One region of the Agathobacter rectalis ATCC 33656 genome, then DNA from elsewhere that is predicted to be linked to it. Evidence: a T-box and tRNA genes for the amino acid it is inferred to sense, from the RefSeq annotation. Region 1 holds a T-box; the other holds one or more tRNA genes.

What was found. A T-box is a leader RNA that pairs with one kind of tRNA and senses whether it is charged. The one in region 1 lies ahead of tyrS (tyrosine--tRNA ligase), so its partner is inferred to be a tRNA-Tyr.
Region 2: it encodes a tRNA-Tyr, which carries the amino acid that the T-box ahead of tyrS (tyrosine--tRNA ligase) is inferred to sense. The anticodon was not compared.

What each region holds. Positions count from the first base shown of each region.
Region 1 is NC_012781.1:167,946-183,750, reverse strand. It holds gene EUBREC_RS00880 (DUF5684 domain-containing protein) at 1-176, opposite strand, end outside; gene EUBREC_RS00875 (hypothetical protein) at 293-1,357, opposite strand; T-box leader at 1,600-1,908, shown strand; gene tyrS (tyrosine--tRNA ligase) at 1,968-3,194, shown strand; gene EUBREC_RS17640 (hypothetical protein) at 3,247-3,399, opposite strand; gene EUBREC_RS00865 (ABC transporter substrate-binding protein) at 3,876-4,880, shown strand; gene EUBREC_RS00860 (ABC transporter permease) at 4,919-5,881, shown strand; gene EUBREC_RS00855 (ABC transporter ATP-binding protein) at 5,882-6,676, shown strand; gene EUBREC_RS00850 (cytidylate kinase-like family protein) at 6,747-7,412, opposite strand; gene EUBREC_RS00845 (amino acid ABC transporter ATP-binding protein) at 7,446-8,186, opposite strand; gene EUBREC_RS00840 (amino acid ABC transporter permease) at 8,197-8,955, opposite strand; gene EUBREC_RS00835 (transporter substrate-binding domain-containing protein) at 9,084-9,983, opposite strand; gene EUBREC_RS00830 (helix-turn-helix domain-containing protein) at 10,126-11,322, opposite strand; gene EUBREC_RS00825 (hypothetical protein) at 11,376-11,603, opposite strand; gene EUBREC_RS00820 (lactate utilization protein) at 11,635-12,270, opposite strand; gene EUBREC_RS00815 (NUDIX hydrolase) at 12,492-12,953, shown strand; gene EUBREC_RS00810 (response regulator) at 12,956-13,339, opposite strand; gene EUBREC_RS00805 (hypothetical protein) at 13,356-13,625, opposite strand; gene EUBREC_RS00800 (PDDEXK nuclease domain-containing protein) at 13,754-14,752, opposite strand; gene EUBREC_RS00795 (FYDLN acid domain-containing protein) at 14,935-15,204, opposite strand; gene EUBREC_RS00790 (arsenate reductase family protein) at 15,237-15,578, opposite strand; gene EUBREC_RS00785 ((deoxy)nucleoside triphosphate pyrophosphohydrolase) at 15,580-15,805, opposite strand, start outside.
Region 2 is NC_012781.1:310,301-326,105, forward strand. It holds rRNA gene EUBREC_RS01535 (23S ribosomal RNA) at 1-1,765, shown strand, start outside; tRNA gene EUBREC_RS01540 (tRNA-Asp) at 1,827-1,900, shown strand; tRNA gene EUBREC_RS01545 (tRNA-Val) at 1,979-2,051, shown strand; tRNA gene EUBREC_RS01550 (tRNA-Thr) at 2,077-2,149, shown strand; tRNA gene EUBREC_RS01555 (tRNA-Tyr) at 2,179-2,260, shown strand; tRNA gene EUBREC_RS01560 (tRNA-Met) at 2,290-2,363, shown strand; tRNA gene EUBREC_RS01565 (tRNA-Phe) at 2,383-2,455, shown strand; tRNA gene EUBREC_RS01570 (tRNA-Lys) at 2,470-2,542, shown strand; gene EUBREC_RS01575 (hypothetical protein) at 2,909-3,466, opposite strand; gene EUBREC_RS01580 (aldose epimerase family protein) at 3,789-4,832, shown strand; gene EUBREC_RS01585 (D-2-hydroxyacid dehydrogenase) at 5,432-6,367, shown strand; gene EUBREC_RS01590 (LTA synthase family protein) at 6,462-8,399, shown strand; gene EUBREC_RS01595 (HAD-IIIA family hydrolase) at 8,472-10,694, shown strand; gene EUBREC_RS01600 (BglG family transcription antiterminator) at 10,713-12,734, shown strand; gene EUBREC_RS01605 (HPr family phosphocarrier protein) at 12,945-13,208, shown strand; gene ptsP (phosphoenolpyruvate--protein phosphotransferase) at 13,239-14,939, shown strand; gene EUBREC_RS01615 (ATP-binding protein) at 15,196-15,805, shown strand, end outside.

The DNA.
Region 1 (15,805 bases):
CCTGCAATCCTGAATTTTACATATGAGCTGTAAAACGGTACAATGGCCGCCCAGCCGTGCTCTCCTGCCTTTGCATACATAATCCATGATGCAACAATTGTCAGTACCATAACTGCCAGATTGATAAACGACTTAAAGCCGTCAATCATACTCATAATAGTATAATATGTGCTCATTTTTTCTCCCTTTCATAACCAAAGTTTGTTTGTTATTCAAAGTATACATCACCACCGGTCAGAGTGCAATAATTAAAAAGCTTTTGGAGCTTGTATAATTCACTCATTTTAAGATTCTAACAATACTCCTTTATATATTCACCAAAATATGGAAGTGCAAGTGAGATATAGCCCTGTCTGGAATTTAATATCCCTCTTTTTATAAGACGATCCCTGTACATAGAATAGCTTCCTGACTTCTCTCCCATAAGCTTAAGCACTTCTTCACGCTTGTATTCTTCCTTTTCTGTCAAAAGTCCTGCAAGAAACCTGTCCATTTCAGTCATCTCTTCCCATATTTTTTCATAAGAATATGCAAACAATTCAGCTTTGAGTTTTGGTAAAATATCTTCTAACAACTCATCCAACTTTTTCTTAAAATACAACACTCCCAATTCCTGAAATGCATATGCGTATCCTTTTGTAATTTTCGCCATTTCACGAGCCTCATTACTGTCAATATCCAGCTTACTCTTATACATTTCAGTCATTCGTATCATATTAAGAGGCTCCGTTTTAACTGTTGCCGCTCTTCTGAAAAATGTAAGATTTTTGACATTGCTCAATTCCTGTATATTTTCATACAAGCCTGTACACACAAAATAAACCGGATACCCTGCTCTGAGCCATCTGCCATATTCAGACGCAAATTTTATCATCTCTTCGGACTTTGAAACCTCATCTATTCCTATAAGTATCTTCTTCCCCTTTTTCTGTGCAGCCTGTATCATTGTCTCAACTTCTACACCGATATCAAAGAAATTATTATTGTTTTCTGCCGTATAGCCGATTCCACCACCTGTTCCCATCACTGTTGCAGAGAGGTTTATCCCTGTTGTTTTCTTATCCTGTGAACCAAAACCGGCCTTTACAAGCATTGCCGCTATCTGTCCCAGTATATCTCTTGCAGGATTTACATCAAAAACAAGCCAGTTTATATATCTGCTTTCATTGGTTCTTAATTCTTCCTCCACCTTTGCAAGTATAACGGTTTTACCGGAGCCTCTGACACCGGTTATCTTATATACCGACTCCGACGGATTATCGTAAATAAAGTTTTCCAGTATCTCCTCTGTTTTCTCTGTATGGATATATGTGTATTCCGGAGTCTTACTGAAGGTTGTAGTAAATGGATTCTGCATAAATTCACCTCAATTTATTATATGAAATTCAAAACTATTTATATTTTTTTATACTTTATATTGTTCTTTATAGTTTTTTATAAATTTTTATACTTTTTCTTTTATTTTATACTTTTTTATACTTTTTTGCAATAGTTCTTCCGACCTGTATATACCGTTAAAGTAATCACCGCTTTTTACAGCCCTTGACAAACCCCTTCTTAAACGGCTATAATATCGTCAATTGAAGCACAATTACATTTCAACAGGCTTTGATGGGAACAAGTACATTTCTGCAATACTTACAGAGAGCTGCCGGCAGGTGAGAGGCGCAAGGAAACAGATCTGGAATACATCCCGGAGCTTTGCACCGAACGTCATACCGGATGATTAAATATCCCCGGTTCGATTAATAAGCCGCAACGTATTGGCACACGTTATAGTGCCGGAGTGTTAGCAGAATCGGCTATTTTCACATATGTCGAATAATGTGTGACAACTCACGGAGGCATTCCTGTGCGAGCAGGATGCAAATTAAGGTGGTAACGCGAGAAATCCCCCTCGTCCTTAAATGGATGAGGGGGATATTTTATTTTTCAGAATACAGATTCATCTTATCAGGAGGAAAATCATGACAATTTATGACGAATTAGTTGCCCGCGGTCTTATCGCGCAGGTAACAGACGAAAAAGAAATCAAAGAGCTTATAAACAACGGAAAGGCTACCTTCTACATCGGCTTTGATCCTACAGCAGACAGCCTTCACGTTGGACATTTCATGGCTCTTTGCCTTATGAAAAGACTTCAGATGGCCGGAAACAAGCCTATCGTGCTTATCGGTGGAGGTACCGCACAGATTGGTGATCCATCAGGACGTACAGATATGCGCCAGATGATGACAACAGAGACTATCAACCACAACGTAGAGTGCTTCAAGAAACAGATGAGCCGCTTCATCGACTTTGGCGAGGGCAAAGCTATCATGGTAAACAACGCTGACTGGCTGATGGACTTAAACTACGTGGATGTGCTCCGCGAGGTTGGTGCTCATTTCTCAGTAAACCGTATGCTTACAGCTGAGTGCTACAAGCAGCGTATGGAAAAGGGTCTTTCCTTCCTTGAGTTTAACTACATGATCATGCAGAGCTACGATTTCTACACACTTTTCCAGAAATACGGCTGCAACATGGAGTTCGGTGGAGATGACCAGTGGAGCAACATGCTCGGTGGAACAGAGCTCATCAGACGTAAGCTTGGAAAAGACGCATACGCTATGACAATCAACCTGCTCCTAAACTCTGAGGGCAAGAAGATGGGCAAGACACAGTCAGGTGCAGTATGGCTTGATCCTAACAAGACTACTCCTTTCGAGTTCTTCCAGTACTGGAGAAACGTTTCTGATGCCGATGTTCTTAAATGTATCAGAATGCTCACCTTCCTTCCTCTCGAAGAGATTGACAAGATGGAAAGCTGGGAGGGCGCACAGCTCAATGAAGCTAAAGAAATCCTGGCATTCGAGCTTACAAAGCTTGTTCACGGTGAGGAGGAAGCCACAAAGGCTAAAGAGGCAAGCCATGCACTTTTCGCAGGCGGAGCCAACAACGCAAATATGCCTACAGTTACCGTTACAGCTGAGGACTTCCCTGACGGAGAGCTTGATATCATCTCTGTTCTCGTAAAAGCAGGACTTTGCGATTCAAGAGGAGACGGCCGCAGAAATATCCAGCAGGGCGGTGTTTCCGTTGCAGATGAGAAGGTAACTGATATCTCTACAAAATACACTCTCGACGATTTCAAGGGCGAGGGTCTCATTATCAGACGTGGTAAAAAGAAATTTGCCAAGGTTGTAGCTGAATAGACAGAGAATCCCCGGTAGTTACTACCGGGGATTTTTTACTTTCAGCCATATTTTATTTTGAAAATTCATTTGCAGGAAATTCATATGGCACAAATTTACTGCTACATGTAACTGTATACTCCGTTTCTCCCGAAACAGTTTTTTGTTCTGTGCCAACACCCTCTCCACAAATCCAGTATGAACCATCATTTTTATTCTTTAGCATAATATCCCCACACTAAATTAGCATAGTGTACAATAGCCATATGTTGATAGCTGACAGGCCTTGGGTAGCTGTAATCCATAAAACTTCTAAAACAGCTCCCCAATCCAGTCCAAAAACTGGAAAAATTCTGGAAAAAAGTAGCTGAAACCGCTGAAATTTCTAAAACAGCTCCCCTAACCACAGCGAAATAGCCGGAAAAATCTCCAAAAAAGTAGCTGAAACTGCTGAAATTTCTAAAACAGCTCCCTAACCACAGCGAAACAGCCGGAAAAATCCATAAAAAAGTAGCTGAAACTGCTGAAATTCCTAAAACAGCTCCCCTAACCCAGCGAAACAGAATGGCTTATTATCCATCATTTATATATATTAAACCCTACTTTTTCCTCATCTTCCCTTGACTTCTCATTAATAAGTTAATATAATTTACCTAATTGATACATCAACGCTTTAAAGCGCTGACAAAAGGAGGAATTATCATGAAAAAGAGATCTAAAATTTTAGCTTCACTTGTTCTTGCCGGAACAATGGTTCTTGGACTTGCCGGATGCGGAGATTCCGGTTCAGCAAACGGTGGCACACAGTCAGGCAAGAACTCAGATGCCAAATATCAGGTAGGTATCTGCCAGCTCGTACAGCACGAGGCTCTCGATGCCGCTACAAAGGGCTTTGAGGATGCATTAAAGGACAAGCTCGGAGACGATGTCTCATTTGACGAGCAGAATGCCGCAGGAGATGCTTCTACATGCTCTACAATCTGCACCAAGTTCGTCACCAACGACTATGACCTTATCCTTGGAAATGCCACAGCAGCTCTTCAGGCCGCTTCAGCAGCCACAGACTCTATTCCGATTCTCGGAACATCTATCACAGACTACGCTACAGCTCTTGATATGTCAGACTGGTCAGGCACTACAGGAAAGAATATTTCAGGTACAACAGACCTCGCTCCACTCGATGAGCAGGCTAAATGTATCAAGGAGCTCTTCCCGGATGCAAAGAACATCGGTATCATCTACTGCTCATCTGAGCCAAACAGTATCTACCAGTCAACAACTATTACCAAATACCTTGAGGACGAGGGATACACTGTAAAAGAGTACACCTTCTCTGATTCAAATGATGTCGCTGCAGTAACACAGAGTGCATGTGATGCATCTGATGCAATCTACATCCCAACTGACAACACTGCTGCTTCATGTACAGAGGCTATCAACAATGTCGCTTCACAGGCTAAGAAACCTATCTTCGCCGGCGAGGAAGGAATCGCTAAGGGCTGTGGTGTTGCTACACTTTCTATCAGCTACTACGACCTTGGATACACAACAGGTGAGATGGCTTACGATATCCTTGTAAATGGTACAGACATCAAAACTATGGAGGTTAAGAGCGCTCCTAAGTTCACTAAGGAGTACCTTCCGGACCGCGCCAAGGAGCTTGGAATCACAGTTCCTGACGGCTATGAGGAAATCTCAGCTGAATAAACAGCTGCACTATGGAGGTATTTAATAAAATGATTCTAATGAGTTATTTTGCAACCTTAAATCCGGTTGCATTCACCAATGCCCTTCCGGGCAATATAGCCCAGGGCCTGATATGGGGTATCATGGCACTCGGTGTTTATATCACTTTCAGACTGCTGGACTTCGCCGATCTGACGGTTGATGGCTCATTTGCAACAGGTGGTGCCGTAACCGTTATGATGACGATTAACGGCTACAATATCTGGGTTTCACTGCTTTGCGCATGTATTGCCGGTCTGCTCGCAGGACTCTGCACCGGTCTCTTACATACAAAGCTCGGCATTCCTCCGATTCTGGCAGGAATCCTTACACAGATAGCGCTCTACTCTATCAACTTAAATATCATGCAGCGCCACGCCAACCAGGCACTTAGCGCAGATAAATATAATCTGGTGCTTTCATCACGTAACCTGACACATGCGATAATTGTCGGTGTGATTTTCTCGGTTGTAATTATCGCGGTGCTTTACTGGTATTTCGGAACAGAGCAGGGCTCTGCTATCCGTGCCACTGGCTGCAACCCTGCAATGAGCAAGGCTCAGGGTATCAACATCGACAACATGAAGCTCATCGGTCTTGCGCTTTCAAATGCAATTGTAGCGCTCTCAGGCGGCCTGCTTTCACAGTACTCAGGCTTTTCCGATGTAAACATGGGCCGTGGTGGAATCGTCATCGGTCTTGCCGCAGTTATCATCGGTGAGGTGCTCGGCGATGCAATCCTCGGAAAGCACATGAATTTCATGGGAAAGCTTATCTTTGTCATATTTGGTGGAATTGTTTACTACATTGTAATCGGAATTGTTCTGTGGCTGCAGATGCCAAGTGATGACTTAAAGCTCTTCACTGCAATCATCGTGGCAATTTTCCTTGCAGTGCCTTACCTGAAGGGCAAGAGCAAGGCCTCCTTCAAAAAGGCCGGCAAGCGCTCTGCCGCAGCACTTAATGCAAAGGAGGGCAAATAAATGCTAGAGATTAGAAACGTACATAAAACCTTCAATCCGGGCACAATCAATGAAAAGCATGCCCTTAATGGTGTAAACCTAAAGCTTGAGGAGGGCGATTTCGTCACTGTTATCGGTGGAAACGGTGCCGGAAAATCTACCATGCTCAATGCTGTTGCAGGCACATGGCCTGTGGACGATGGTTCAATTCTCATTGATGGAGTGGATGTCACAGGACTTCCTGAGTTCAAGCGTGCATCATTTCTGGGACGTGTGTTCCAGGATCCAATGACAGGAACTACCGCAACCATGCAGATTGATGAAAACCTCGCACTTGCAGCGCGCCGCGGAAAGCGCCGTGGTCTTGGCTGGGGTATCACAAAGGCTGAAAAGGAGCACTTCCACGAGCTTTTAAAGGAGCTTGATCTGGGACTCGAGGATCGAATGACCTCAAAGGTTGGTCTGCTCTCAGGTGGACAGCGTCAGGCTGTTACACTGCTCATGGCTTCACTCCAGAAGCCGAAGGTACTGCTTTTGGATGAGCACACCGCAGCTCTCGACCCAAAGACAGCCTCAAAGGTGCTCGCTCTCACAGACAAAATCATCAAGGAGAACAGCCTGACAGCCATGATGGTCACACACAACATGCGTGATGCCATCGCTCACGGCAACAGACTCATCATGATGAATAACGGACAGGTTGTCCTTAATATCTCAGGCGAAGAAAAGAAAAACCTCACTGTGGAGGATCTGCTCATGAAGTTTGAGGAGGTTTCCGGCGAGGAATTTGCTTCTGATAAGGCTTTGCTTGGATAGACGATATCTATATAATAATAAAAAAATTTGCAGCTCAACACACGAGCTGCAATTTTTTGTTATATACTTTTTATATGAGCTCTCCCGCCGGTTTAATCATATCAGCCTTGATAAAGCCCTTTATGATCAGATACTGCTCTATCGTCTTCACACAGTTTTCCACACCAACACGCTCACTATTTAGTGTCAGGTCGTAGTTCACCGGATTGGTCCAGTAGTTTCCGTGTGTATAGTACTTGTAATAGTCTGCCCTAAACTTATCTGTTCTCTCAATCGTGGCATTTGCCACCTCCGGTGTCACACCCATATTGGTTATGGTACGCTCCACACAGAATGCACGCGGTGCCTCAATGTATATGCTCACCACATTTGGGCGGTTCTTTAATACATAGTCGGCACATTTTCCTACTATGACGCAGGATTCCTTGTCTGCAAGCTCGTTGATAATCTGGCTCTGATACTCAAAGAGCCTGTCATCTGATTTGAACTTCTCATTTCTTGATATATATCCCTTTGCTCTTGGAAGACCTCGCAAAAAGCTCGTAAATCCGCCCTCTTCACGCAGCTTCTCATTTACCTCCTGAAACACATTCTCGTCAAGTCCGCTCAGCTGGCTTGCAAGAGTCAGAATACGGTTCTCATAACAGTGTATTCCAAGCTCTTTTGCCAGCTGTGATGCTATTGCTTTTCCGCCTGTTCCAAATCCTCTGGCAAAGGTTACTACAAAATTATCCATTTATCATTTCCTCCTTCTGAATGCCAACCATATCTAGCCTGCCAGATATCTGCTTAAGAATTCTCTTGTTCTTGGATTCTTAGGATTTGTAAACAGCTCTGACGGTGCTGCATCCTCTGCCACATATCCTGAGTCCATGAAAATAGTTCTTGTAGAAACATCTCTGGCAAATGCCATCTCATGTGTGACGATTATCATCGTAAGTCCTGTCCTCGCGAGGTCCTTCATGACATTTAGCACCTCTCCGACCATCTCAGGGTCAAGCGCCGAGGTCGGCTCATCAAACAAAAGCACCTCCGGGTTCATACAAAGCGACCTGGCAATTGCAACTCGCTGCTTCTGTCCTCCTGATAGCTGCGATGGCTTTGCATTGATATAAGGAGCCATGCCGACTGCCTTCAGATGCGTGATTGCCCTGTCAAAGGCCTCCTGCTTTTGCAGATGAAGCACCCTTCTTGTACAAAGCATACAGTTCTGAAGCACTGTCATATTGTTGAACAAATTGAAGGACTGGAACACCATTCCCACCTTTGAACGGTAATCATTGATATCCTTTTGTACATTTCTGACCTCTTTATCGTGATATAAAATCTTTCCTGAGGTCTGTTTCTCAAGCTTGTTGATGCACCTAAGCAGTGTTGATTTTCCCGAACCTGAGGAGCCTACAATACAGATGACCTCGCCGGAATGCACATCAATATCAATCTTTCTAAGTACCTCATGATCACCAAATGATTTGCTTAAATCCTTAATTGAAATTACTGTCTCACTCATATTGTGCCTCCTATTCATTGTCCATGTACTCAACTGCGAGTGCATAGTCTGTCTTGCCCTGCAGCTTCTTTTCAATCAGCTTGAAGAGCTTATCAAATACAAAGCAAAGTACAAAGTAAATTACTGCGATGACCAGATATGACTCAAAGTACTTGTAGTAGTTTCCACCGACTGTCTTGGCAGCCATGAAAAGCTCCTGCACAGCGATAACATTGAGCACTGATGTCATCTTCAGATTTAAAAGGAATGTATTTGCCATCTCAGGAATGATGTTCTTGAATGCCTGCGGCAAAACTACATAGAGCATTGTCTTAAACGGTGACATTCCCATGGCCCATGCGCCCTCGCGCTGTCCCATATCTATTGAACCGATTCCTGCTCTGACTGTCTCTCCCATGTAGGCCCCTGTATTTAATACAGTTACGAGAATACCTGCAAATACAGGTGTCAGGTTTTCATAGCCCATCTGACGTATTCCATAATACACAATCATCGCCTGAACTATCATTGGTGTGTCCCTGAATACTTCAACATAAACTGTAAATATCACCTTTACTATACGGATAAGGACCTTTTTTACGATGTTGTCGCCATCGTTAAGCTTTACATCATTTACTATGCCTACGATATATCCCAATACGAAGCCAAGCAATGTACCAACTACCGATATGTACAGCGTAAGCCAGGTTCCTTTGATAAACATGCTTGAATATTTCTGCGCCAGAAATACCATCCATTCTAACGAATTACTTGGATTACTTATCATCATACTGCTACCTCACTTTTATCTCTCTAATCCCCAGCTTACGCCGGTTTATCAGACTATTGTGGGATGATGCGATATAACATCATCCCACAGTCTTTCATCTTTTCGTGAATCAGATAAATCTCTAACAACTAGTTGGCTGCCGGCTGCTGTGTCAGAACCTGATCCATCAGCTCATCCATCTTTGCCTTGTCATTCCAGCCGATTGCATTCATGGCATCCTGGATTTTATCTCTGAGTGCTGTATCATCCTTTCTTGTTGCGATACATACATTTACCATTTCATCATCACCTGTGAATGTATCATTCTCATCCAGCTCGATAATCTGTAAATCATCATTTGTCAGTGCTGCTGACTCTGCTGTCGGAACATCGATTACACATACATCTGCGCTGCCGTTTGATATTGCGAGGAAGCACTCTGATGTAGTCTCAAAGTTTCCTGACTGCTCAGCACCCTTTATCTGGTCTAAAAGTGGAATCCAGCCTGTTCCAAGCTGTGTCGTTACTTTGCAACCTGTATCTGCGAGATCTGAAAGACCCTTTACAGTTGAATACTTGCCGCCCTTCTTAACAACAATACAGTTGTTTCTATAGTAATAAGGCTCTGTGAATGCGTATGACGCTTCTCTTTCCTTTGTCTTTCCCATACCGGCGATGATACAGTCATAATCTCCTGCATCGAGTGAGATACCGATTGATGACCACTCAACCTTATGTACCTCAAGGTCCATTCCCATCTGGTCTGCAAGCTTCTGTGCCACTGCTACATCATAGCCGTATGCATAGTAATCAGAGCCTGCTATCTTGACTGCCTTGCTGCCGTCCGGTGTGGTATCTGTATCCTGTGTCCAGTTGAATGGAGCATATGCACATTCCATACCGACCTTTAAAACCTTCTTTGATGAGCTGTCTGCCGCTGAGCTATCTGAGGCAGCTCCTCCTGATGACGAACCACATCCAAACAATGTTGTCACTGCCATTACACCTGTCAATATCAATGCTGCAAATCTCTTACTTCTCTTCATCATAAGCTTTTCCTCCTTGATTATTGAAATACGAAAAGGCGCCGGAGTTTTTCTCCAGCGCCTTTGCTTAGTTCGTATAATAAACTTAATGAAGCAGCTTTGCAATGTTAATTTTGCACAATTTGTTTGTGCATTTTTACAGTGACTAATTAAACATAAGCCTTTTTACAAGAATACAATTAACTACATCCAGATATTCCATCGAGTCATCAAGGCTGATTTCCAGTATTTCCTCTATCTTTTTCAGACGGTATTGCAGGGAATTACGATGAACGTACATAATCTGTGCCGTTTTTCCGACATTAAAGCCACACATATAATAATTGAGCAGCGTATCTATGAGAAACGAGCCGTTTGCATTGTCATACATCTCAAGCCGCTTTAGCTTCTCGTTGCAATAATCCATGATTTCCTGCTGATTGCCACTGTTGAACATATACTTGTATATGCCCATGGAGCTAGCACTGATTACCTTCTTGTTGGTCGGATTGGGTAAAATATCCTTTTTGGGGATGAGATTTTTCGCCTCCTGATAGCTCTTGCCAAAATCCGCAGGCTTCCTGTATGCAGCACCGAGTATGCATGTGCTGTGAATGAGCCCTGCAAATGGTGCACGACTGTCTAAATCCCCAAGTATCCTTTCAATCTGATGCTCTGTCTCCATATCCTTTGTCTCCTCAAAAAGAAGCACAAATTTGTTCAAAAACCTCATATACATAGGCTTTTTCTTCATATGGATAACCTCGCGGTTCAGGCAGTCGGTATAGTATGTATATGTGTGCTCGTCCTGCTCCAGATTCACTCCGTATTTGCGGTCTATCACGATGATTCCCACTCTGTACGGCCGGTCAAAGGTCAGACCAAACTGTGCAGAAATCTTCTCGATATACTTATCATTTACCTCATATCCAAAAAGCAGATTGTACAGGTAGTCCCCGGTCCTTTTATTATCCACACTGGTCTCTAAAAGCAGCTCTCCGACGCTCTGCGCAATATCTACAAAAGTAGCTCCTTCCCACCGGATATAAAACAACGGCAGCTTGAGCTCATCAGCCTTGTCCTTCATCCTCTGCGGGGTCTCTTCCCTGTCCTCCACAACCGAAATCGCAAAACCCGATATTCCCAGCTCATTCAGCTCAACCATGGCATCATATGCCTCGTCCATGGAAAATCTCTTATAATCTACCACAAGCAGCGCAAAGTTGCCCGGATTCATATGATCCTTATAAGGCTTTGTCTGCACCAGATACGTCCATGACACCATCCGGTCAAGCCCTGTTGCTCCCGCCACAAGCTCCATTCCGTCCATTTGTAAATTGTTAACATCCCTGCATGAAATCATCTGCGTCTCCCTGATAACATTAAGCTTCGGTAATTATCCCAAGCTGCTTCACATTACTTATATCCACAGCCGCTTCGCCCCGGCATATCCTCTCCGTGCACATACCTGGCATTGAACTCCATATTTATCTCACGAAGCTCCTTCTTTCCGTCAATATAGTCCTGATACATCTCGGCAAGTCCCGACATGCAGCCATCGCAGGTGGCCTCGATATTGCCAAGCGACTCTGCCACAATTGCCTCGCGTTCCTCTTTTGTTGTCTCACTAATTAAATATCCCATTTCGTATGTTTCCTTTCCGGCTGTTCACATATTAAAAGCCCAGATTCTCATCCACAAGAATAATCTGGAAACGTCCCTTCACCCTTGAGAAGCGTGTGGTCAGAATCTGACAGCAGATACACTGTGGGCTCTTGCAGTCAAAGCAGGTGCCGTTCTTGGAGCATGGTGTGTCGATGCCAAAGCGCTGTGCGTTGATAGGCGCAGCCTCATTTCTCGCACGGCTCATAGCGTCTGCCTCTGTCTTTACTACCTTGTTCATGCCTACTATAAGAAGCACATGCTTCGGTCCGTAAGCATATGCTGCCACGCGGTTTGCATTTCCGTCAATATTGATAAATACGCCATCCTCGCTCATCGCATTGACACTTCCAAGGAAATAATCCGATGTAAATGCCTTTAACGCTATCTCCTGCTTCTCCTCCTGCGTAGACACCTTGTCCCTGTCATAAAACTGATATTCTCCGTTTGAGAGGGCCTCATACAGACCACATTCCTTCACCGATGTGGCACCGCCCATATTGATTGAGCTTCCCTTTGGAATCAGCTCCAGTGCCTTCTTAACAGCATCCTCCTTTGTCTCTACATAATATGCCTCCATGTTGCGCGACTCAAGCGCAGCCACAAGGCGCTTTCCCAGTAATTCGTTTCTCATTTTTCTTACGTCCATAGTGTAAACCTCATTTCATGCTTATTGCCAATTCCAGTTTGTGCAATTAGCTGTATTAATTGTTGTTATTATACTACTTTACAGGGGGCGTCTGCAATTTATTCGGGAATAAATAAGCTTATTATAAATTTTCCTATAAAATTTAGGCTGCTATGCAGATAGATATTTTTCCTGTCTTCCCCCGCACATTTTATGTTATAATCATCTGACGGAGGTACATCATGAAAATAACTACTCTATGCTACATAGAACACGATGGACAATATCTCATGCTTCATCGTATTAAGAAAGAAAATGATATAAATGAAGGAAAATGGATTGGTGTTGGCGGTCACGCCGAGAATGGTGAATCACCCGAAGAATGCTTGCTCCGCGAAGTCAAAGAGGAAACAGGGCTCACACTTACATCATACCGTTTCCGCGCGCTCATAACTTTTATAAGTGATAAACAGGAGCCTGAATTGATGTGTCTTTTCACCGCTGATGAATTTTCCGGCAAGCTTATAACATGCAACGAAGGTGACCTCAAATGGGTGGATAAAACTATCGTGCCCACACTTCCTACCTGGGAAGGCGACGCTATCTTCTTAAAGCTCCTGCTAGAAAATGAAGAAAATTTCTTCACACTTAAGCTTGTATATGAAGGTGAATCACTGGTTGATCAGAAGCTTGAGATTTATTAGTATTATCCTGCCACAAGACTATTTACAAGCTTCTGCATATCTGCCTCCCAGTTTCTTTCCCTGCTATAATAAACACAGCCATATATTTCCGGGTATTTGAGATTCACGCTGGAGCAGAGAATTACAGGTATTGTGATTTTGTTCTTAATCACTCTGTCAATCAGAACATCTCCTGATTGTTCCTCTCTGCCACCCGGCTCATCGGGATAATACATATCAGTAATTATCAGATCATACGGATTATTACTATCTATTGAGTTTTTAATCTGTTTCCACCCGTCTGCGAGATTATTGGACCATTCGACATCTTTAATCCCACATCCTGACAGGGCTTTGCAAATATCATTGTGTTTAAATGTATCATCTTCGATATTCAGTACTCTCATGTGAATCCTCCTGCCTTTATCTGTTTAAGTATTCATTCCATCTTGCATTCGTCTCCTCAAGCTCATGCTTTTGCATTATGCGATTGCGGTCGCTGAGTATCGCAAGCATCTCATCAGCGATTTCTTCCATGGGAAGCTTTTTATAGTGTGACAGATATCCTATCATCCTTTGAGTTGTCCAGTCGGTATTTAGGTTTTTCGTTATCTCATCGCAAAACGGCTCCGGATACCCGCGCCTAATCAATATATCATATAGCTCCATACTCTTTGCTGTTTTTGGTTTCATATAGTGCCTCTCCACGTCTGCCAGATGCATATGTTTTCCAGTACCCTTTCATGTCAAGTATATGAATTCATAAATTTAATTCTAAGTTTTTTCAACAGGCTGCTATTTTAGTTATACAATACTAAATTTTATTTAATCCGTTTCTGGATATCTTCAACGGATGGCAGTTGTTCTTCCAGTTCATCCGGCAGAATGCTTGTCACTTTATATTCGCTCACACCAATTGGTTTGGAAATATCTTTGAGCGAATATTCCGCTACCACGTTGTTCTTGCTCTTACAAAGGAGCAGACCAATGGACGGGTTATCCTGCTCTTTCTTTAATATGCCATCCACTGCCGACAGATAGAAATTCAGCTGCCCGGCATATTCCGGCTTGAATTCCCCGGTTTTTAGTTCTATGACTACATAGCAGCGCAGATTCAAGTTATAGAATAACAGGTCAATATAAAAATCATCGCCGCCCACGTTCAGATGATACTGATTCCCCAAAAATGCAAAACCTGTTCCAAGTTCCAGAAGCAGCTTGGTGACATCCCTCACCAATGCCTGTTCAATATCCCGTTCCAACATGTCCTCTCTAAACGAAATAAAATCAAACACATATGGGTCTTTCATCGTCTGCGTTGCAAGCTCACTTTGAGGTGATGGCAGTCGATTTTCAAAATTTGTGACCTTGTCCGCCAAAACCTGCCGTTGATATAAACCACTTTCTATCTGATGCACAAGAACATTATGCGACCATCCATTTTCTGCTGTTTTATGAATATACCATACACGTTGTTCTTGGTCTTTTACCTTTTCCAAAATTGCAATATTATGGGACCATGGAATTTGTGCAGACACCGTCTGCACAAATTCACGATCCGGATAAGTCTCAGCGAATTTTGCCATATACTTCAGATTTCTGACGGAATATCCCTTGCTCTTTGGAAAAGCACTTCGTATATCCGTGGCAAGATTGTCTACAAACTTGTTCCCCCACGCTTTATGCTCATTGATTACACAACCAATATCATGATACAAAAGCAACATATCAGCATTCACATGAATCGTCGCATGATATTGTGCAGCCTTTATTTCACTTTTTATATTTTCGATAACGGATAGATACTCCGATGTATTCATCAACACACGCCTCGCCTCACTTTCTCATAACTGTTTAAGCATTCATTCCATCTTGCATTTGTCTCCTCAAGCTCCATACTCTTTGCTGTCCTTGGTTTCATATAGTGCCTCTCCAATCTTCTCAATCAATGTCACATCCGCCGGCAGCTACTTTACATCTGCATCTACATATATCTGCATTCTTATATCCAGCTAAAATCGCCACCTGTCACAGCAAGCGATAACAGCTTATCCATCTTCTCTACCTCTTCAACGCCTCTAACCATCTGAATAAGATTCGCAGATTCTACAACCTTTGGCATCTCCTCATCAGGTCCTATCTCCATATCTGCCTCTTCTCCACAGTATGGACATACCAATGTTGGTGCAATTTTTAAATCCAGAAACCTGCTTCCACACTCTTTACACTCATAATAACCGCACTGCTGGGTGCCATCCGGTACATAATACATATATAATTTCCTGCCTTTCATTTCCTTTAGTGTTATTTCCATGTCTTCCATACATCCGGCTGGTACCCGATTGTTGACTGCCTGCCGTTTCTAACCACCGGTGTCTTAATCACCTGCGGATTTTCAAGCACTTTATCCAGCTTGTCCTCATCTGCTATGTACTTTATAAGTGCCAGCAAATCCTTATCTTTGCCATCCCAGTTAATCATATTGTCAAGACCGCCATTCACTTGGGCGACAGAATTAAATTCGCCCTTGCTCATGCCTTTTTCCTTCATGTCGATAAACTGAAACTTTATCCCACGCTCCTTGAAAAATCGCTGTGCTTTCTTTGTGTCATTACATTTCTTTGTTCCGAAAATTTGTATGTTCATGCTATTTGCTGTCCTTGGTTTCATGCAACTCCTCTCCAATCTTCTCAATCAGTGTCACATCCGCCGGCAGCCACTCCACGTCCGCCAGATGCTCCTTTGTAAGCCACTTTGCGTCCTCAGCCTCCTTTAGGATAAGCTCACCGTGAATTACCTCACACCAGAAGCAATCCATAGAGAGATGGAAATTAGGATAATCGTATTCTATCGTATCTATTAATTCTCCGACA
Region 2 (15,805 bases), 140 kb from region 1:
AGTGCGTAACAGCTCACTAGTCGAGAGTTCCTGCGCCGAAAATGTCCGGGGCTGAAACACGACACCGAAGCCGTGGACTCGCAATGCGAGTGGTAGAGGAGCATTCTTAAAACCGACGAAGCTGTACCGGAAGGAGCAGTGGAGGGATAAGAAGAGAGAATGCCGGAATGAGTAGCGAGAGAAAGGTGGGAATCCTTTCGGCCGAATATCTAAGGTTTCCAGAGTAAAGCTGATCTGCTCTGGGTAAGTCGGGGCCTAAGCACAGGTCGCAAGACGTAAGCGATGGATAACAGGTTTAGATTCCTGTACCACGCATTATCAGAACTGTAGGGACGCATGTGGAAAGCACGAGCCGGGAATGGAAATACCGGTACAAGCGGGGTAGGTGTACGATAGGCAAATCCGTCGTATAATCCGAAGACGTGATGTGGAGCGAAATAAAGTAGTGAAGCGTGTGAGCCATGTGCCGAGAAAAGCTGCTATTGTGTAATGCGTGCCCGTACCGTAAACCGACACAGGTGGATGAGGAGAGAATCCTAAGGCCGACGGAAGAAGCATTGTTAAGGAATTCGGCAAAATGACCCCGTAACTTCGGGAGAAGGGGTGCCTGCGAGAGCAGGCCGCAGAGAATAGGCTCAAGCAACTGTTTAGCAAAAACACAGGTCTATGCGAAACCGAAAGGTGAAGTATATGGGCTGACGCCTGCCCGGTGCTGGAAGGTTAAGAGGAGAGGTTAGCTTCGGCGAAGCTTTGAATTTAAGCCCCAGTAAACGGCGGCCGTAACTATAACGGTCCTAAGGTAGCGAAATTCCTTGTCGGGTAAGTTCCGACCCGCACGAAAGGCGTAATGATTTGAGCACTGTCTCGACAATGCATCCGGTGAAATTGAAGTACCAGTGAAGATGCTGGTTACCCGCGCCAGGACGGAAAGACCCCATGGAGCTTTACTCCAGTTTGATACTGGGATTCGGTACTGCATGTACAGGATAGGTGGGAGACGAAGAAGGATGGACGCCAGTCTGTCCGGAGTCGCTGTTGGGATACCACCCCTGTAGTACTGGGTTTCTAACCAGTTGCCATGAACTGGCAATGGGACAATGTCAGGCGGGGAGTTTGACTGGGGCGGTCGCCTCCGAAAGGGTATCGGAGGCGCTCAAAGGTTCCCTCAGAATGGTTGGAAACCATTTGAAGAGTGCAAAGGCAGAAGGGAGCTTGACTGCGACACCGACGGGTGGAGCAGGTACGAAAGTAGGACTTAGTGATCCGGTGGTATAAAGTGGGATTGCCATCGCTCAACGGATAAAAGCTACCCTGGGGATAACAGGCTTATCACTCCCAAGAGTTCACATCGACGGAGTGGTTTGGCACCTCGATGTCGGCTCATCGCATCCTGGGGCTGTAGCAGGTCCCAAGGGTTGGGCTGTTCGCCCATTAAAGCGGTACGCGAGCTGGGTTCAGAACGTCGTGAGACAGTTCGGTCCCTATCCGGCGCGGGCGGAGGATATTTGAGAGGAGCTGTCCTTAGTACGAGAGGACCGGGATGGACGGACCACTGGTGTATCTGTTGTCGACCAACGGCATGGCAGAGTAGCCAAGTCTGGAAGGGATAAACGCTGAAGGCATCTAAGCGTGAAGCCCCCCTCAAGATGAGATATCCCTCCTTCGGGAGTAAGACCCCTTGAAGACTACAAGGTAGATAGGGCAGAGGTGGAAGCATGGCAACATGTGGAGCTGACTGTTACTAATAGGTCGAGGGCTTAATCTGGTTAATAACGAAGAAAACAAATCGGAATTGTATGAAGTTTTGAAGGTATAAACCTTTATATGGCCTAGTGGCTCAGTTGGTTAGAGCGCCGCCCTGTCACGGCGGAGGTCACGGGTTCGAGTCCCGTCTGGGTCGTTTATAGTGAGTCTTTATTCATGATTATATGACGATTAAATCAGATGAATTTTTTAATACTCACTACAAGTAACGCGTGGGATCTTAGCTCAGCTGGGAGAGCATCTGCCTTACAAGCAGAGGGTCACAGGTTCGAGCCCTGTAGGTCCCATTTAACTAATTCCTTTATTAGTTATGCCGATGTGGCTCAATTGGCAGAGCAGCTGATTTGTAATCAGCAGGTTATCGGTTCGAGTCCGATCATCGGCTTTATACAATTTAATATTGAATTGTATTATGGGCAGATTCCCGAGTGGCCAAAGGGGACAGACTGTAAATCTGCTGCAACTTGCTTCGATGGTTCGAATCCATCTCTGCCCATTACTCTTTATAGAGTAACTAAATACTATCGCGGGATGGAGCAGTCTGGAAGCTCGCCGGGCTCATAACCCGGAGGTCATAGGTTCAAATCCTATTCCCGCAACTCGATGCGTAAGCATTGTGCCCAGTTAGCTCAGTTGGTAGAGCAACGGACTGAAAATCCGTGTGTCTCTGGTTCGATTCCGGAACTGGGCATTTTAATTTATTATGGGATATTAGCTCAGGTGGTAGAGCACTTGACTTTTAATCAAGTTGTCCGGGGTTCGAATCCCCGATGTCTCATTGAAAAACGTCTCTCTTAGAGAGGCGTTTTTTAATGCAAGACATCGGAGGGTTCGAACTCCGGACAACGTATTTTAATTAGTAAAACTGCACAAAAAATAATCGAAAATTTGTGCATGTTTGTTAACACTTTCAGAGGCCAAGGTGATACTATAATAACTGTAAAAACCCCCCAATACATTATATATTTTTTACTATCCCCATAGTAAAATACCTTCTCCTAAAAGACAGCAGAACGATGGCTGTCTTTTTTTTGCTCTAATTAAAAAAAAGACAGCCAAATATTTATTATCTATTATTCTTTTGCAAAGTCGAAATTCTACAGTTGAAATGCCAAAATTACATTATAAAAAAACATCATTAGATTTACACCGTTAGATTTATATTGCTTCCTGTCCGCAGTGATGTGTAGTAATCATCATGTGACGAGCTGCTCATCTGGCGTGAGACACGATACAGACTGCTTGTGAAGTCATTGTCATTTCCGAACAGAGAATTAAGAGTGTCTGCGTCGGCTTTTTTGACGAGCTCCTCATTAGCTTTCAGAGTACCGTCCTTGTTTATTGTGATGCCAATGTCCTCAAGCTCGTCGGTGTATTTGCCTGCCAGCTTTTTGAGCTGCTTGGCGTAACGCTTCATGGAGCTTGAACTGCTGTTTGAGGCGGAATCAATGGAATTGTTGTATGTGTCAACAAGAGCCATGACTGTTCCGCGGATGTTATCGGTATTTTCGTCGTCCGAATACTTGTAGTTCTTTAATTTTTTAGCTGCGCGGTGCAGGGCGGTTGAATCATCGTAAGCGAGCTCTGTAATACTATATTCTTTGCGTTTGGATGATTTCATGGCATCGCGGTTGTTTGAATAAAAATTTCTCATAAAATATGTTGCTGAAAGATTTGTTGCTGAACTTACTCGTGTACTCATGTTAATCCTCTTATTATTTTTAATTATAACTATGCGGTTACTATTATTTTAGGTTTTATTTTGAACGTATAATTGCACTTAAATATTTGTTATAAATATTTTATCGGATATTTGCACGAAAAAGTTTACTTATGCGATCAAAAGAAGTAAAATACAAAGGAATGCGTAGAATAAGATAAACGCGATTATGCAATCGAAATGCTACCAAGCAAAGAGTAACAGAACATAATGTAAAAAGCATAATGTATTAAAACAAAATGTAACAAACATAAAGTTACAAAAAATGCAACAAACATAATGTAACCAAAGGAGGATATGGGGCATGAGTAAAAAAGCTTTCGGTACAACATCAAAAGGAGTGGAGGCATCGCTTTACGAAATCAGCAATGGCGGTGGATTGAGAGTACTTTTGACAGACTATGGCGCTTCAGTTGTATCTATTTTTGTAAAGGACAAGGATGGCAATGAGAGAGATGTCATTTTAGGATATGACAATGTAAAGTCATATGAGAAGGAGTACAGCTATTTTGGTGCTACTGTCGGCAGATATGCAAACAGGATATCCGATGCAAAGATTAATATTGATGGAGTGGAATATAAGCTTGAGGCTAATGACAATGAGAACAGTCTTCACAGTGGATCAAATGGTTTTTCTAAGCGCTTTTGGACTGTTAAGGAGCAGAAGGCAGATGAGATTACCTTTGAGATAGAGGATGCAGATCTGGAGCAGGGCTTCCCTGGAAATGCAGTCGTTGATGTGACATTTAAGGTAACAGAAGAAAATGCTCTCGCTATTATATACAATGCAAAGGCAGATAAGACAACTACCTTCAATATGACAAACCACAGCTATTTCAATCTGAACGGTCATGCATCAGGAAGCGTATACACTCACACATTGCAGATAAATGCTGAGCATTACACACCTGTAAAGGATTCCAAGGCTATTCCTACAGGTGAGATTGCACCGGTTGAGGGTACACCATTTGATTTTACAGAGGCTAAGCCAATCGGAAGAGATATCGAGGCAAATGATACACAGCTTCATTATGGAAGCGGATATGATCACAATTTTGCAATAGACAAGACCGCTCCGGGAGTAGAAAAGGTCGCAACAGCATACTCTCCTGAGAGTGGCATACAGATGGAGGTATACACCGACTGTGTCGGAATCCAGCTTTATACTGCCAACTTTATCGTGGGACAGGAAGGCAAGGGCGGAGTCAAATACAATAACCGCGATGCATTCTGCCTCGAGACACAGTTCTATCCAAACTCAATAAATGAGACCAACTTCAGTACACCTGTTACAAAGGCAGGTGATACATACCACACAGAGACCGATTACAAATTCTCTGTGAAATAAAATGCCAACATAAGAGAGATACAGAATAGTTAAAGCCCACCATATTGATGAAATTTATCATTAATATGGTGGGCTTTCTTAAGCTTTGTTTAATCAAATACTGATACAGTGGTTTTATTTCCGGAAATGTGGTATAAATATATTTATATGTATGAAATGAACATATGATTACATTTATAAATTGCGCTAATACTATTATGTTAATGCTATTATGCTAGGTAATTTGTTAGTATTTAAAGCTAGCTGTAATTCTATTAATCATAAACATTGGCAAATAAAGATTAAAATTGTCAAATAACAATAAATAGTGATAAATATAGATAATTATTGAGATGACTTCGCACACGCAAACCTGCATTACCGCTGGCATATGGTGTGTTCCGAAGAAATATATGAACTGCCACAAAGTTCCATTAACCTTCGGTGACGATAAAAAGCAGACTGATAAAACAGACTATCCGGATGCATTTTTTGTGGCTGACTTCATATATTTCTGAGGAATATACCATATGCCGGCGCACCATCACAGCCTGCAAGTGCGAAGTCCCCTAAAAATATAAATTAAAACAAATAAATATATAGCACAGAGGAAACAAACCATGAAAATAGTATTTTTAGATTCCAAAACAATTGGTGACGACATCGACCTTTCCGAATATGACAAGCTCGGAGAGGTTGTCAAATATGATTTTTCAACAACAGAGGAAGCAGCGGAGCGCACAAGGGATGCTGATGTGATTGTTTTAAATAAGGTCGAGGTAAATGAGAAATCAATAGGACAGGCAAAAAATTTAAAGCTTGTATGTGTGACTGCAACAGGCACAAACAATCTGGATAAAGAATATCTGGTAAAAAGAGGCATTGAATGGAGAAATGTCGCAGGGTATTCTACAGAGACCGTGGCGCAGCATACGTTTGCACTGCTATTTTACCTGCTTGAGAAGCTGAGATATTATGATGATTATGTGAAGAGCGAGAAATATGTGGGTGATACGTCGTTTACGCATTTTTCCAATGTGTTTCACCAGATTAGCGGTATGACCTGGGGCATCGTGGGGCTTGGAAATATCGGAAGACGCGTGGCTGATATCGCAAAGGCTTTTGGCTGCCATGTGGTTTATTATTCTACCTCAGGAAGAAACTCGCAGCCGGGCTATGAGAGGGTGGATTTTGATACTCTGCTTGCCACGTCTGATATCGTGTCGGTGCATGCACCGCTCACAGATGATACACTTGGTCTGATGGACAAGGCTGCGTTTGAAAAGATGAAAAAATCTGCGATATTTTTAAATCTTGGCAGAGGTCCTATAGTGAATGAAGCGGATCTGGCACAGGCGCTTATGGATGGAGAGCTGGCGGCGGCAGGTCTTGATGTGCTGGCGCAGGAGCCTATGAGTGAGGACAATCCGCTCCGTGCGATAAAGGATTCAAACAAGCTGATTATCACACCGCATATTGCGTGGGCAAGCGTTGAGGCAAGAACAAATCTGATGCACATTATATACAGTCAAATTGAGGACTTCTTTGCTAATTAGGAAATATAATTTAAAATCAAATCGCAACATTAAGAGAAAGCACTAAGAGAAAGCATTAAGAGGCAATATTAACAGGCAATATGAAGAGGCAGAAATGAGCATCAAATTTGAGATAACAAAACAAAACAACATACATTTTGGAATTGCAGCAGTGGCGGCCGCGCTGGTAGGTTACTTTACATCGGCAAGCTGGTGGGTGATTCTTTTGTTTGCGGCAGTATATTTTGGACTTGTAAATGTGAAGCTTGAGCTTCCGGTGAAGCTGTCGTGGCTTTGGGCTGCGATACTGCTTGTCATCGGAGCGATACTATCTGTTTTTTCGGTGCAGTATGTGCTGCTGACTGATGAGGACTTTGTGAAAACCACCGATATGGTATGCGTGGTGAATGTGGTTCTGGCGCTCGCCATATATCTGGTGATACTTTTTATCACAAACAACACGAGGCTGACATGTACCATAGCATCAATTGCCATACTCGCGTTTGGATTTATAGATTACTTTGTCTATGAATTCCGTGGTAATGAGTTTACGTATGCGGATTTGAAGTCAGCGGGAACAGGACTTTCTGTCGTGACAAAATACAAATTCGTCATAGACTACAAGTTTTTGTATGTGATTCTGGCGGCTGTTTTGTATCTCATGCTGGTAAGGCGCATAGAAGTGCAGTTCGAGTCAGCTATCCATATGAGGATTATTTCGATTCTTCTCACAATAATATGCGTGCTGTATGTCATCATGAATTCCATGTCACTGAACACCGAGACCTGGGAGAAAAAGGGCACGTACAGAAACGGCTATCTGCTGAACTTTGTGCTCGGCATAAGGGACAGCTTTGTGAAGGCTCCTGATGGCTACAGCAAGGCGGCAGTTGACAAGATAGCAGGCAATTTCAAGGAAACGGACAGCTCATATTCGCAGTCTGATGCGAAAAATCCGACAATCATTGTTATCATGAATGAGTCGTTTGCGGATTTGTCGGTGGTGGGAGATTTTGAGACCAACACGCAGGTTACGCCGTTTATGGATTCTTTGAGTGAAAATACGCTTAAAGGCTATGCTCTTTCGTCCGTGTACGGTGCGAAGACGCCAAACTCTGAGTGGGAATTTGAGACAGGAAACTCGATGGCATTTCTGCCGGACGGCTCGGTGGTTTATCAGCAGTATATAAATGATGACCCGACCTCCATAGTCTCAAACCTGAAGAATATCGGCTATACGACGGTTGCGATGCATCCGTACTATGCGACAGGCTGGAGCAGGAACAAGATTTATCCGCATCTGGGCTATGATGAGACTTACTTTATAGATGATTTTGACCAGACAAAGATACTCAGGGAATATATCACTGACCAGGAGCTCTATGATAAGATTATTGACCGCTACGAGAAAAAGAGCGATGACGAGAAACTTTACATCATGGGAGTCACGATGCAAAACCACGGTGGCTACGGTGAGAGATATGACAACTTCAACCAGGAGGTTTACAAGGTTGGAGCGTCATACACCGATGCGAACCAGTATCTGTCACTTTTGAATGAAAGTGACAAGGCGCTCGAAAATCTCATCACATACTTTAAGGGTGTGGATGATCCGGTAGAGATTGTGTTTTTTGGAGACCACCAGCCTGGATTATGCAATGATTTTATCAAGCTCTTAAATGGCAAGGGCAATTCCGGACTTACGGAGCAGGAGCTTGAGAATCTGTACAAGGTGCCGTTTTTGATATGGACCAATTACGAGACGGATGCACAGAAAGTTGATGTGACGAGCCTCAACTACCTGTCCACACTGACGCTTGAGAGAGCCAACATAGATCTGCCGGCATACAACCGGTTCCTCGCAGAGCTGATGGAGAAGATTCCGGCCATAAATTCAAGGGGCTATTATTCGAAAAAGAATGAGTGTTTTATGCATGTGGAAGACGCAACAGGAGACGAGGCAAAATGGATAAAGGCATACAATATCCTGCAGTACAATTCGATGTTTGACGAGAAGGACAGAAGCTCGCTGCTGTTTCCGTACCTGAAATAATGTTATGATTTGAAGCAGCCATAAATACACATATGAGAAAATGAATTAATATAACTATTCAGGGAGCTAATAATGAAGCTAAGTGATTTATTACAATTTGATAACATAATTGTGCAATGTCATGATAATCCGGACGCAGATGCACTGGCAAGCGGCTTTGGAGTCTATGAATATCTGAGGATGAATGGAAAAAGTCCCAGACTTGTATACGGAGGCAGGAATATCATACACAAGAGCAATCTGGTGCTTATGGTAGACAGTCTTGGCATACCGATAGAGCATGTGGATTTTTTAGACAATCCGCAGCTGCTTGTGACTGTCGATTGTCAGTACGGTGGTGGGAATGTCACATTTTTCAAGGCAGAAAATGTAGCTGTCATAGATCACCACAGAGTATCGGGAGAGCTTCCTGCTATGAACCGTGTCATGAGCTATATGGGCTCATGTGCGACAATTGTGTGGGATATGCTGCGTGAGGAGGGCGTAGAGATAAATCGAAACCTGGCAACAGCACTGTATTATGGACTTTACACCGACACCGGAGAATTTACCGAGATAACACATTCGCTTGATAGGGACCTGCGCGATGAGGCGGATTTTGACAACACTATAGTGGCCAAATTCCGAAATGCCAACATGTCACTTGAGGAGCTGGACATAGCCGCAACAGCATTGCTGGGGCGCGATTATATAGAGGAATATCGTCTGGCGATCGTAAAGGCAGGGGCATGTGACCCGAATGTACTCGGCATCATAAGCGATTTTGTGCTGGAGGTGGATGCTATTGACATATGTATGGTATTTTCAGTGATTAAGAATGGAGTGAAGCTTTCGTTTAGAAGCTGTATAAAAGAGGTGAGCGCAAGCGAAATGGCGCAGGAAGTGTGCAGGGACATAGGCTCAGGCGGAGGGCATTATTACAAGGCCGGTGGATTTATTCCGATGGATCTGCTGATAGACAGCTATAATGTCTACTGCAAAGAAAAAGACGTGACACCAAGATTTCAGTACAGCAGCGATGGTACACACAAACGTCCTTCGGATTCTGCAATCAAATCATTATTGGAAGAGAGGATTTTTGATTATTTAAACGATACAAAGATAATTTACGGAGAAGATTTTGATACGAGTGGCTTCAAAAAAGTGGATTATAAAAAACGCCCGATACCGATGGGATGTATCATTGCAAAGGATATACTGCCTGTGGGCTGCTGCATGGGAGTGCGGACAGCTAAGGGGGATATCTCCACACCGGTTAGTGAAGATACGGTAGTCATAATAGGAGAAGACGGCAGTGTACGGATTTTAAATCTGGACAGGCTGAACAAAAGCTTCAGGATATACAAGGACTGGCGGTTTACTGTGAAACAGACAGATTATGTCCCGAAGTTCAAGAATAAGGATACGGAGACTATAGTGGATGGAATGGCACATGCCAGAGTGTGCATACCTGTTGAGGAGGATTTTTCAAGAGCATTTGTGCTAAAGCACAAGGTAAAGCTATTTAAGAATAAGGATGACAGCAGTTATATATCAGGCAGACCTGGAGATATTATGGTTCTGCCAAATGATGACAGGAATGAGGCATATATGATAAGCAAGACAGAATTTGAAAAGACACATATAGCAAAGGGTGAGGAGGAAAACCGTAAAAAAGCGGTCGTTTTCGACCTTGATGGAACACTTCTCTATACACTTGAGGATTTAAAAAATGCAACAAACTATGCATTAAAACAAAATGGCATGCCGGAGCGTACACTCGACGAGGTGCGCAGATTTGTGGGAAACGGTGTAAAGCTTCTGATGGAGCGCGCAGTGCCACAGGGGGCAGACAATCCAAAGTTTGAAAAGACATTTTCGGATTTCAAGGAATATTATGAGGCTCATTGCAATGACAATACAGCACCTTATGATGGAATCATGGAGCTTTTAAAGGAGCTTAAATTAAACGGCATAAAGCTTGCTATTGTTTCAAACAAGCTTGACCCGGCGGTAAAGGAGCTCAATCAGCTTTATTTCAAGGAGTATATGACATCGGCAGTCGGCGAGATGGAGGAAGAGGGTATACGCAAAAAGCCGGCACCTGATATGGTGCAGAAGGCACTTAAAGAGCTTCAGGTGAGTGCAGATGAAGCAATCTATGTGGGGGACTCCGATGTGGATATCGCCACAGCGAAAAACTCAGGTCTGGAGTGCGTATCTGTCACATGGGGCTTCAGGGACGTAGAGTTTTTGAAGGAGCATGGTGCAACAAATCTGATAGATGAACCGGTCGAATTGTTAAATTACGTATAATCAGGAGAACTTTGATTTATGCTTTCAGAAAAGGGATTATTGATAATTGAAAAGCTGGCAGAGCACAACAATGAGCTTGTCACATCAAAGGCTCTTGCTGCGTCCACAGGTATGTCGGAGCGAAGTGTGAAGACATATCTGAAGGAGGTGGCTGATTTTTGTGAGCAAAACTCTATGACGCTCGACAGAAAGCCGGGCAAAGGCATGAAGCCGTGCTTTAGCGATGCGCAGATAGGAAAGATTCTGGATGTGGCAGGGCGGAAATCGGCAGCAGTATCGCAGAAGAAGAGACAGAACTACATATCGTATATTCTGCTAAGTGGCTGGGATACATACACGTATGCGCTTTTTTCGGAGGAGTTAAACGTCAGCAAAAATGTCATCATGGATGATATAAATGAGCTTGACGCAGAGCTTCTGCTCTTTGGCATTAAGGTGCACAGAACGGCGGGTTACGGAATATATGCGACAGGCAGTGAGCTTGATATCAGAAAAGCCATGAGGCATTTCTGCAGGTATCCAATCAGTGATAAGCAGGTTATCAAGACCGATGACCACAGGCTTTCAAGACGCGCGGCCGAGGTGATAGCCAATAATTTCAGAAGCGTAAATCTGTCGATGGCAGTTGACATGATACATCATGTGGAGAGACGCTTTGATATCATCTTTACGGATTACACATTTCAGATGCTGGCAGAGTATATAGCCATTGCACTTTTCAGGGTGGATGTGGAGAAGGAACTGAAAACGGATGAGTTAGATCTGTCGAACCGAATATGTGATGCTGCAAGTGATGGGGATGCGGGCACCGAAACAGAGCAGCAGGTACAGAAAAATGGATTCGTAATGATAGAGCATGAGAACATGGCAAAGGAGGCAGCAGGCTTTCTGGAAAGACATCACGGCATCAGCCTCTCACAGCCTGAAATCATGTATCTGGCAATGCTTTTTTCCTGTGCCGAGGGACAAAACCGCGTTGTCATGTCCTGTGAGGAGGCGCTTAGCATAGAGGATGAGATGATAGTGTATCTGTCAAATCTTCTCGCTGCCAATCTGATTGAAAATGAGCTTCTACGTGAGAGCATGCGTAGCTTTTTACCGGGCTCCATTGCGAGGACTCATTTTGGCATAGAGATAGACAATCCGTTTCTTTCCGATATCACACAATCGTATGCCAGTCTCTTTACGGTATGTTTTACAGTATCGAGATACTACGAAAAGTACACAGGCGCCATGCCGAGCGAGAATGAGATAGCTTTTATTGCCTTGCAGGTGGGCGGAGCCCTGCACAGAAATCCTATGACAGTGCGCGCAGTGTTAATCGGTGCAGCAGGCTATGCGACCGGCAGCATAATAGCGGGCAAAATAGAAAACAGAGTGCCGGATGTAAGGATAGTAAGCATTTTGTCGTCAGACCGCATAGAGCATATTGACGAGTATGACTGCGACCTCATACTCTCGACCATAGACACACGGGCAGATATCCACAAGGATATGAGATTTCTGTATGTTTCTCCACTAATCAGTGCGCAGGATGAGAAAAATATCAGAAACAAGTGCTTTGAGCTCATGACCGGCCAGAGCGCGGAGGTCAGCGAGTTTTCACAGATGCTGTCGGAGGAATTTATCATATTTGAGAAAAAGGCGAAAAACCGCAAGGATGTTTTAAAGCGCGCGTGCCAGCTTCTCATAAACAAAGGAATAGTGCAGAGCGAGTTTGCGAGGGATGTACTGGAGCGTGAGAAGGTGGAGGCAACCGCTGTGGGCTGCAATATAGCCATACCGCACGGAAAGCCTGAGCATGTAAACCGCTGCCAGATACTTGTTATACGTCTCGACAAGCCGATAGAGTGGGGCGAGAGGATGGCAGACATGATATTTCTGCTTGCGATAAACTTTGACAGTGTCAACACGACAAAGGCATTTTTCCATGATTTCACAAAGCTTCTGAATGAAAATGGAGCGACTGACAGGCTCAGGGAGGCTGCTTCACCTCATGAGCTTTGTGCAGCTATCCGGAAAGAGCTGGGGTGGAACTGAATATCACATTAATACAAAATTGCACCAGAGATGGTGCAATTTTGCATTTTGGGGAATATTGAAAAAACTCATACCGCACAGTACAATAAAACCATAGAAAGCAACGGACATATGACAGGCTGATGAATAGCAGAGGGCGATACAGTTAATCATATGTGTGAGCGAAATAAACAAACAAACCAATAATTTTAAATTCAGGAGGACAAAACTATGGTAAGCAAGACAATGGTAGTAAAAGCAGCAGAGGGACTTCACATGAGACCTGCAGGAGTTATCGCAAGAGAGGCAGGCAAGTTTGATTCAGACGTAACAATCGTATTCGGCGACAAGAGAATCAACGCAAAGAGCCTTGTAAACATCATCGCAGCATGCATCAAGAAGGATGCAGAGATTACATTCGAGTGTGAGGGAGCTGACGAGGAAGCAGCACTTGCAAAGATGGAAGAGCTCGAGGCAGACAACTTCGGAGATTAATCAACCAGCAAAGTCAATCGGAGGTGTGATATGTACAAAGGAATCGCCGGCTCAGAAGGAATCGGAATCGGAAATGTGGTCATTATCGAAGAGCATGAGATAGTGATTGAGAATAAGAAAATTACAGATACAGACGCTGAAATCGCACGTCTCCAGGGAGCCATTGAGAAATTTGTAAATGATACAAACGCCATGGCAGACAGAATGGAAAAGACAGTCGGAGCAAAGGATGCGGATATCCTTCGCGGACATATCCAGATGCTTCAGGATCCGACCATAGAGGAGCAGATTACAGCGCTCATAGTAAGTGAGAAAATCACGGCAGAGAAGGCGCTCGACCAGGTGCTTGAGCAGACAGCAGAGATATTTGCACAGATACCTGATGAGCTTTTGCAGCAGAGAGCAACAGATTTCAGGGATATCAAAGCCAGAATCCTTAAGATTCTGCTTGGAATCGAGGACTATGATATCTCAGCAGCTCCGGCAGGCACAGTGCTCGTGGCACATGACCTGACACCATCCATGACAGCAGGTATCGTGGCAGAGAATATCGCAGGAATACTCACAGAGGTGGGCGGCAGAACCTCCCACTCAGCAATACTTGCAAGAGCAATGGAAATCCCGGCAGTTCTCAGTATTGATGGAATCTGCACAGCTGTCAAAAATGGTGACAGAGTGGTACTCAACGGAACAAGCGGAGAGGCAATCGTAAACCCTGACGCTGAGACAGAGCAGAAATTCGCTGGGTTGCTTGAGGAATACAAAAAAGAGAAAGAGCTCTTAAAGAAATTTGCGGGTGTGCCGACAGTATCAGCAGACGGCACAAAGGTAGAGCTTGTATGCAATATCGGAAAGCCTGAGGACGCAAAGAAAGCTGTAGAGTGTGACGGAGAGGGAATAGGACTTTTCCGTACAGAGTTCCTTTTCATGGACAGAGACACAATTCCTACAGAGGAAGAGCAGTTTGAGGCATACAAATCAGTAGCAGAGACAATGAAGGGCAAGCCTGTCATTATCCGTACACTCGATATCGGAGGTGACAAGGAAATCCCATATCTGGGTCTTGAGAAAGAGGACAACCCATTCCTAGGCTACAGAGCTATCAGATTCTGTCTCCAGAGAACAGACATCTACAATACACAGCTTCGTGCACTTGTTAGAGCCAGTGCATTCGGCAGGATAAAGATAATGGTTCCGCTTGTGACATGCGTAGATGAGCTTCGCAGTGTAAAAGCAATGGTAGCTGACATCATGAAAGAGCTTGATGCAGAGGGCATTGCATACAACAAGAACCTCGAAATTGGTATCATGATGGAGACACCGGCAGCCTGCATGATGGCAGATGTGCTTGCAAAAGAGGCAGCCTTCTTCAGTATCGGAACAAACGACCTGACAGGCTACACAATGGCAGTAGACCGTGGAAACTCAAAGGTAGCATACCTTTATTCAGCCTTCAATCCGGCAGTGCTTCGCGCAATCAAGCGTATCATCGAGTGCGGTAAGAAAGAGGGAATCATGGTAGGCATGTGTGGAGAGGCAGCAGCAGATCCAAAGCTCATTCCGCTGTTACTCGCATTCGGACTTGATGAGTTCTCAGTGAGTGCCACAAGTGTGCTCAAGACCAGAAAGACCATCGCAGACAGCAGCATGGCAGAATGCAAGGCATTGGCAGACAAGGTAATGGCATGCGCTACAGAGGCAGAGGTACAGGCAGTGCTTGCACAGCAGTAGATGCTAAATTTAAACAAGTATAAAAGTTAGTAAAAAAGTATAAATAAGAGTAAAATATAAAAGTATAACATTGAAATTTATTATAAAGACGGCTGAACCGGTGGGGACCGGGACGGCCGTCTTTTTTGTGTATACGAAATGAAAGATAAATATTTAGTTATTTACGATTTAGTTATTTATGATTAACTAAATTACGATTGACTAAACCATATATAAGTAATAAAATATTGTGTATAGAAATGGAGGGAGAAGAGCTATGTTTATAGGAAGAGAAAAAGAGCTTGCAACTTTAAACGGATTATATAATTCGGATAAATTTGAATTCGCAGTAATCTACGGCAGACGAAGAGTGGGGAAGACAGCTCTCATAAGCCATTTTATACAGGATAAAAAAGCAATATATTTTATGGGAGTAGAGAGCAACGAAAAGCAGAATCTGGAGAACTTTAGTCAGGCAATCATGGAATATGCTTCAGGAATAATGCCGGGGACTTCATTTGTGTCATTTCAGGCTGCAATAGAATATGTATTTAAATTATGTGAAAATGAAAGACTGGTGCTTGTCATAGATGAGTATCCATATGTGGCAAAAGCTTCGAAAAGCATGGCTTCAACCTTGCAGATGCTTATTGATAAAAATAAAGATAATTCTAAAATGATGCTTATTTTATGTGGCTCATCTATGTCTTACATGGAAGATAATGTGCTGGCGTATAAGGCACCTTTGTATGGCAGAAGAACTGCCCAGATGAAAATACTTCCGTTTGATTTTGAGGATAGCTGCAAATATTTCAACGGATTTTCAGCAGAGGATATGGCTCTGATATATGGTATTGTTGGTGGTACTCCGCAATATCTTTTACAGA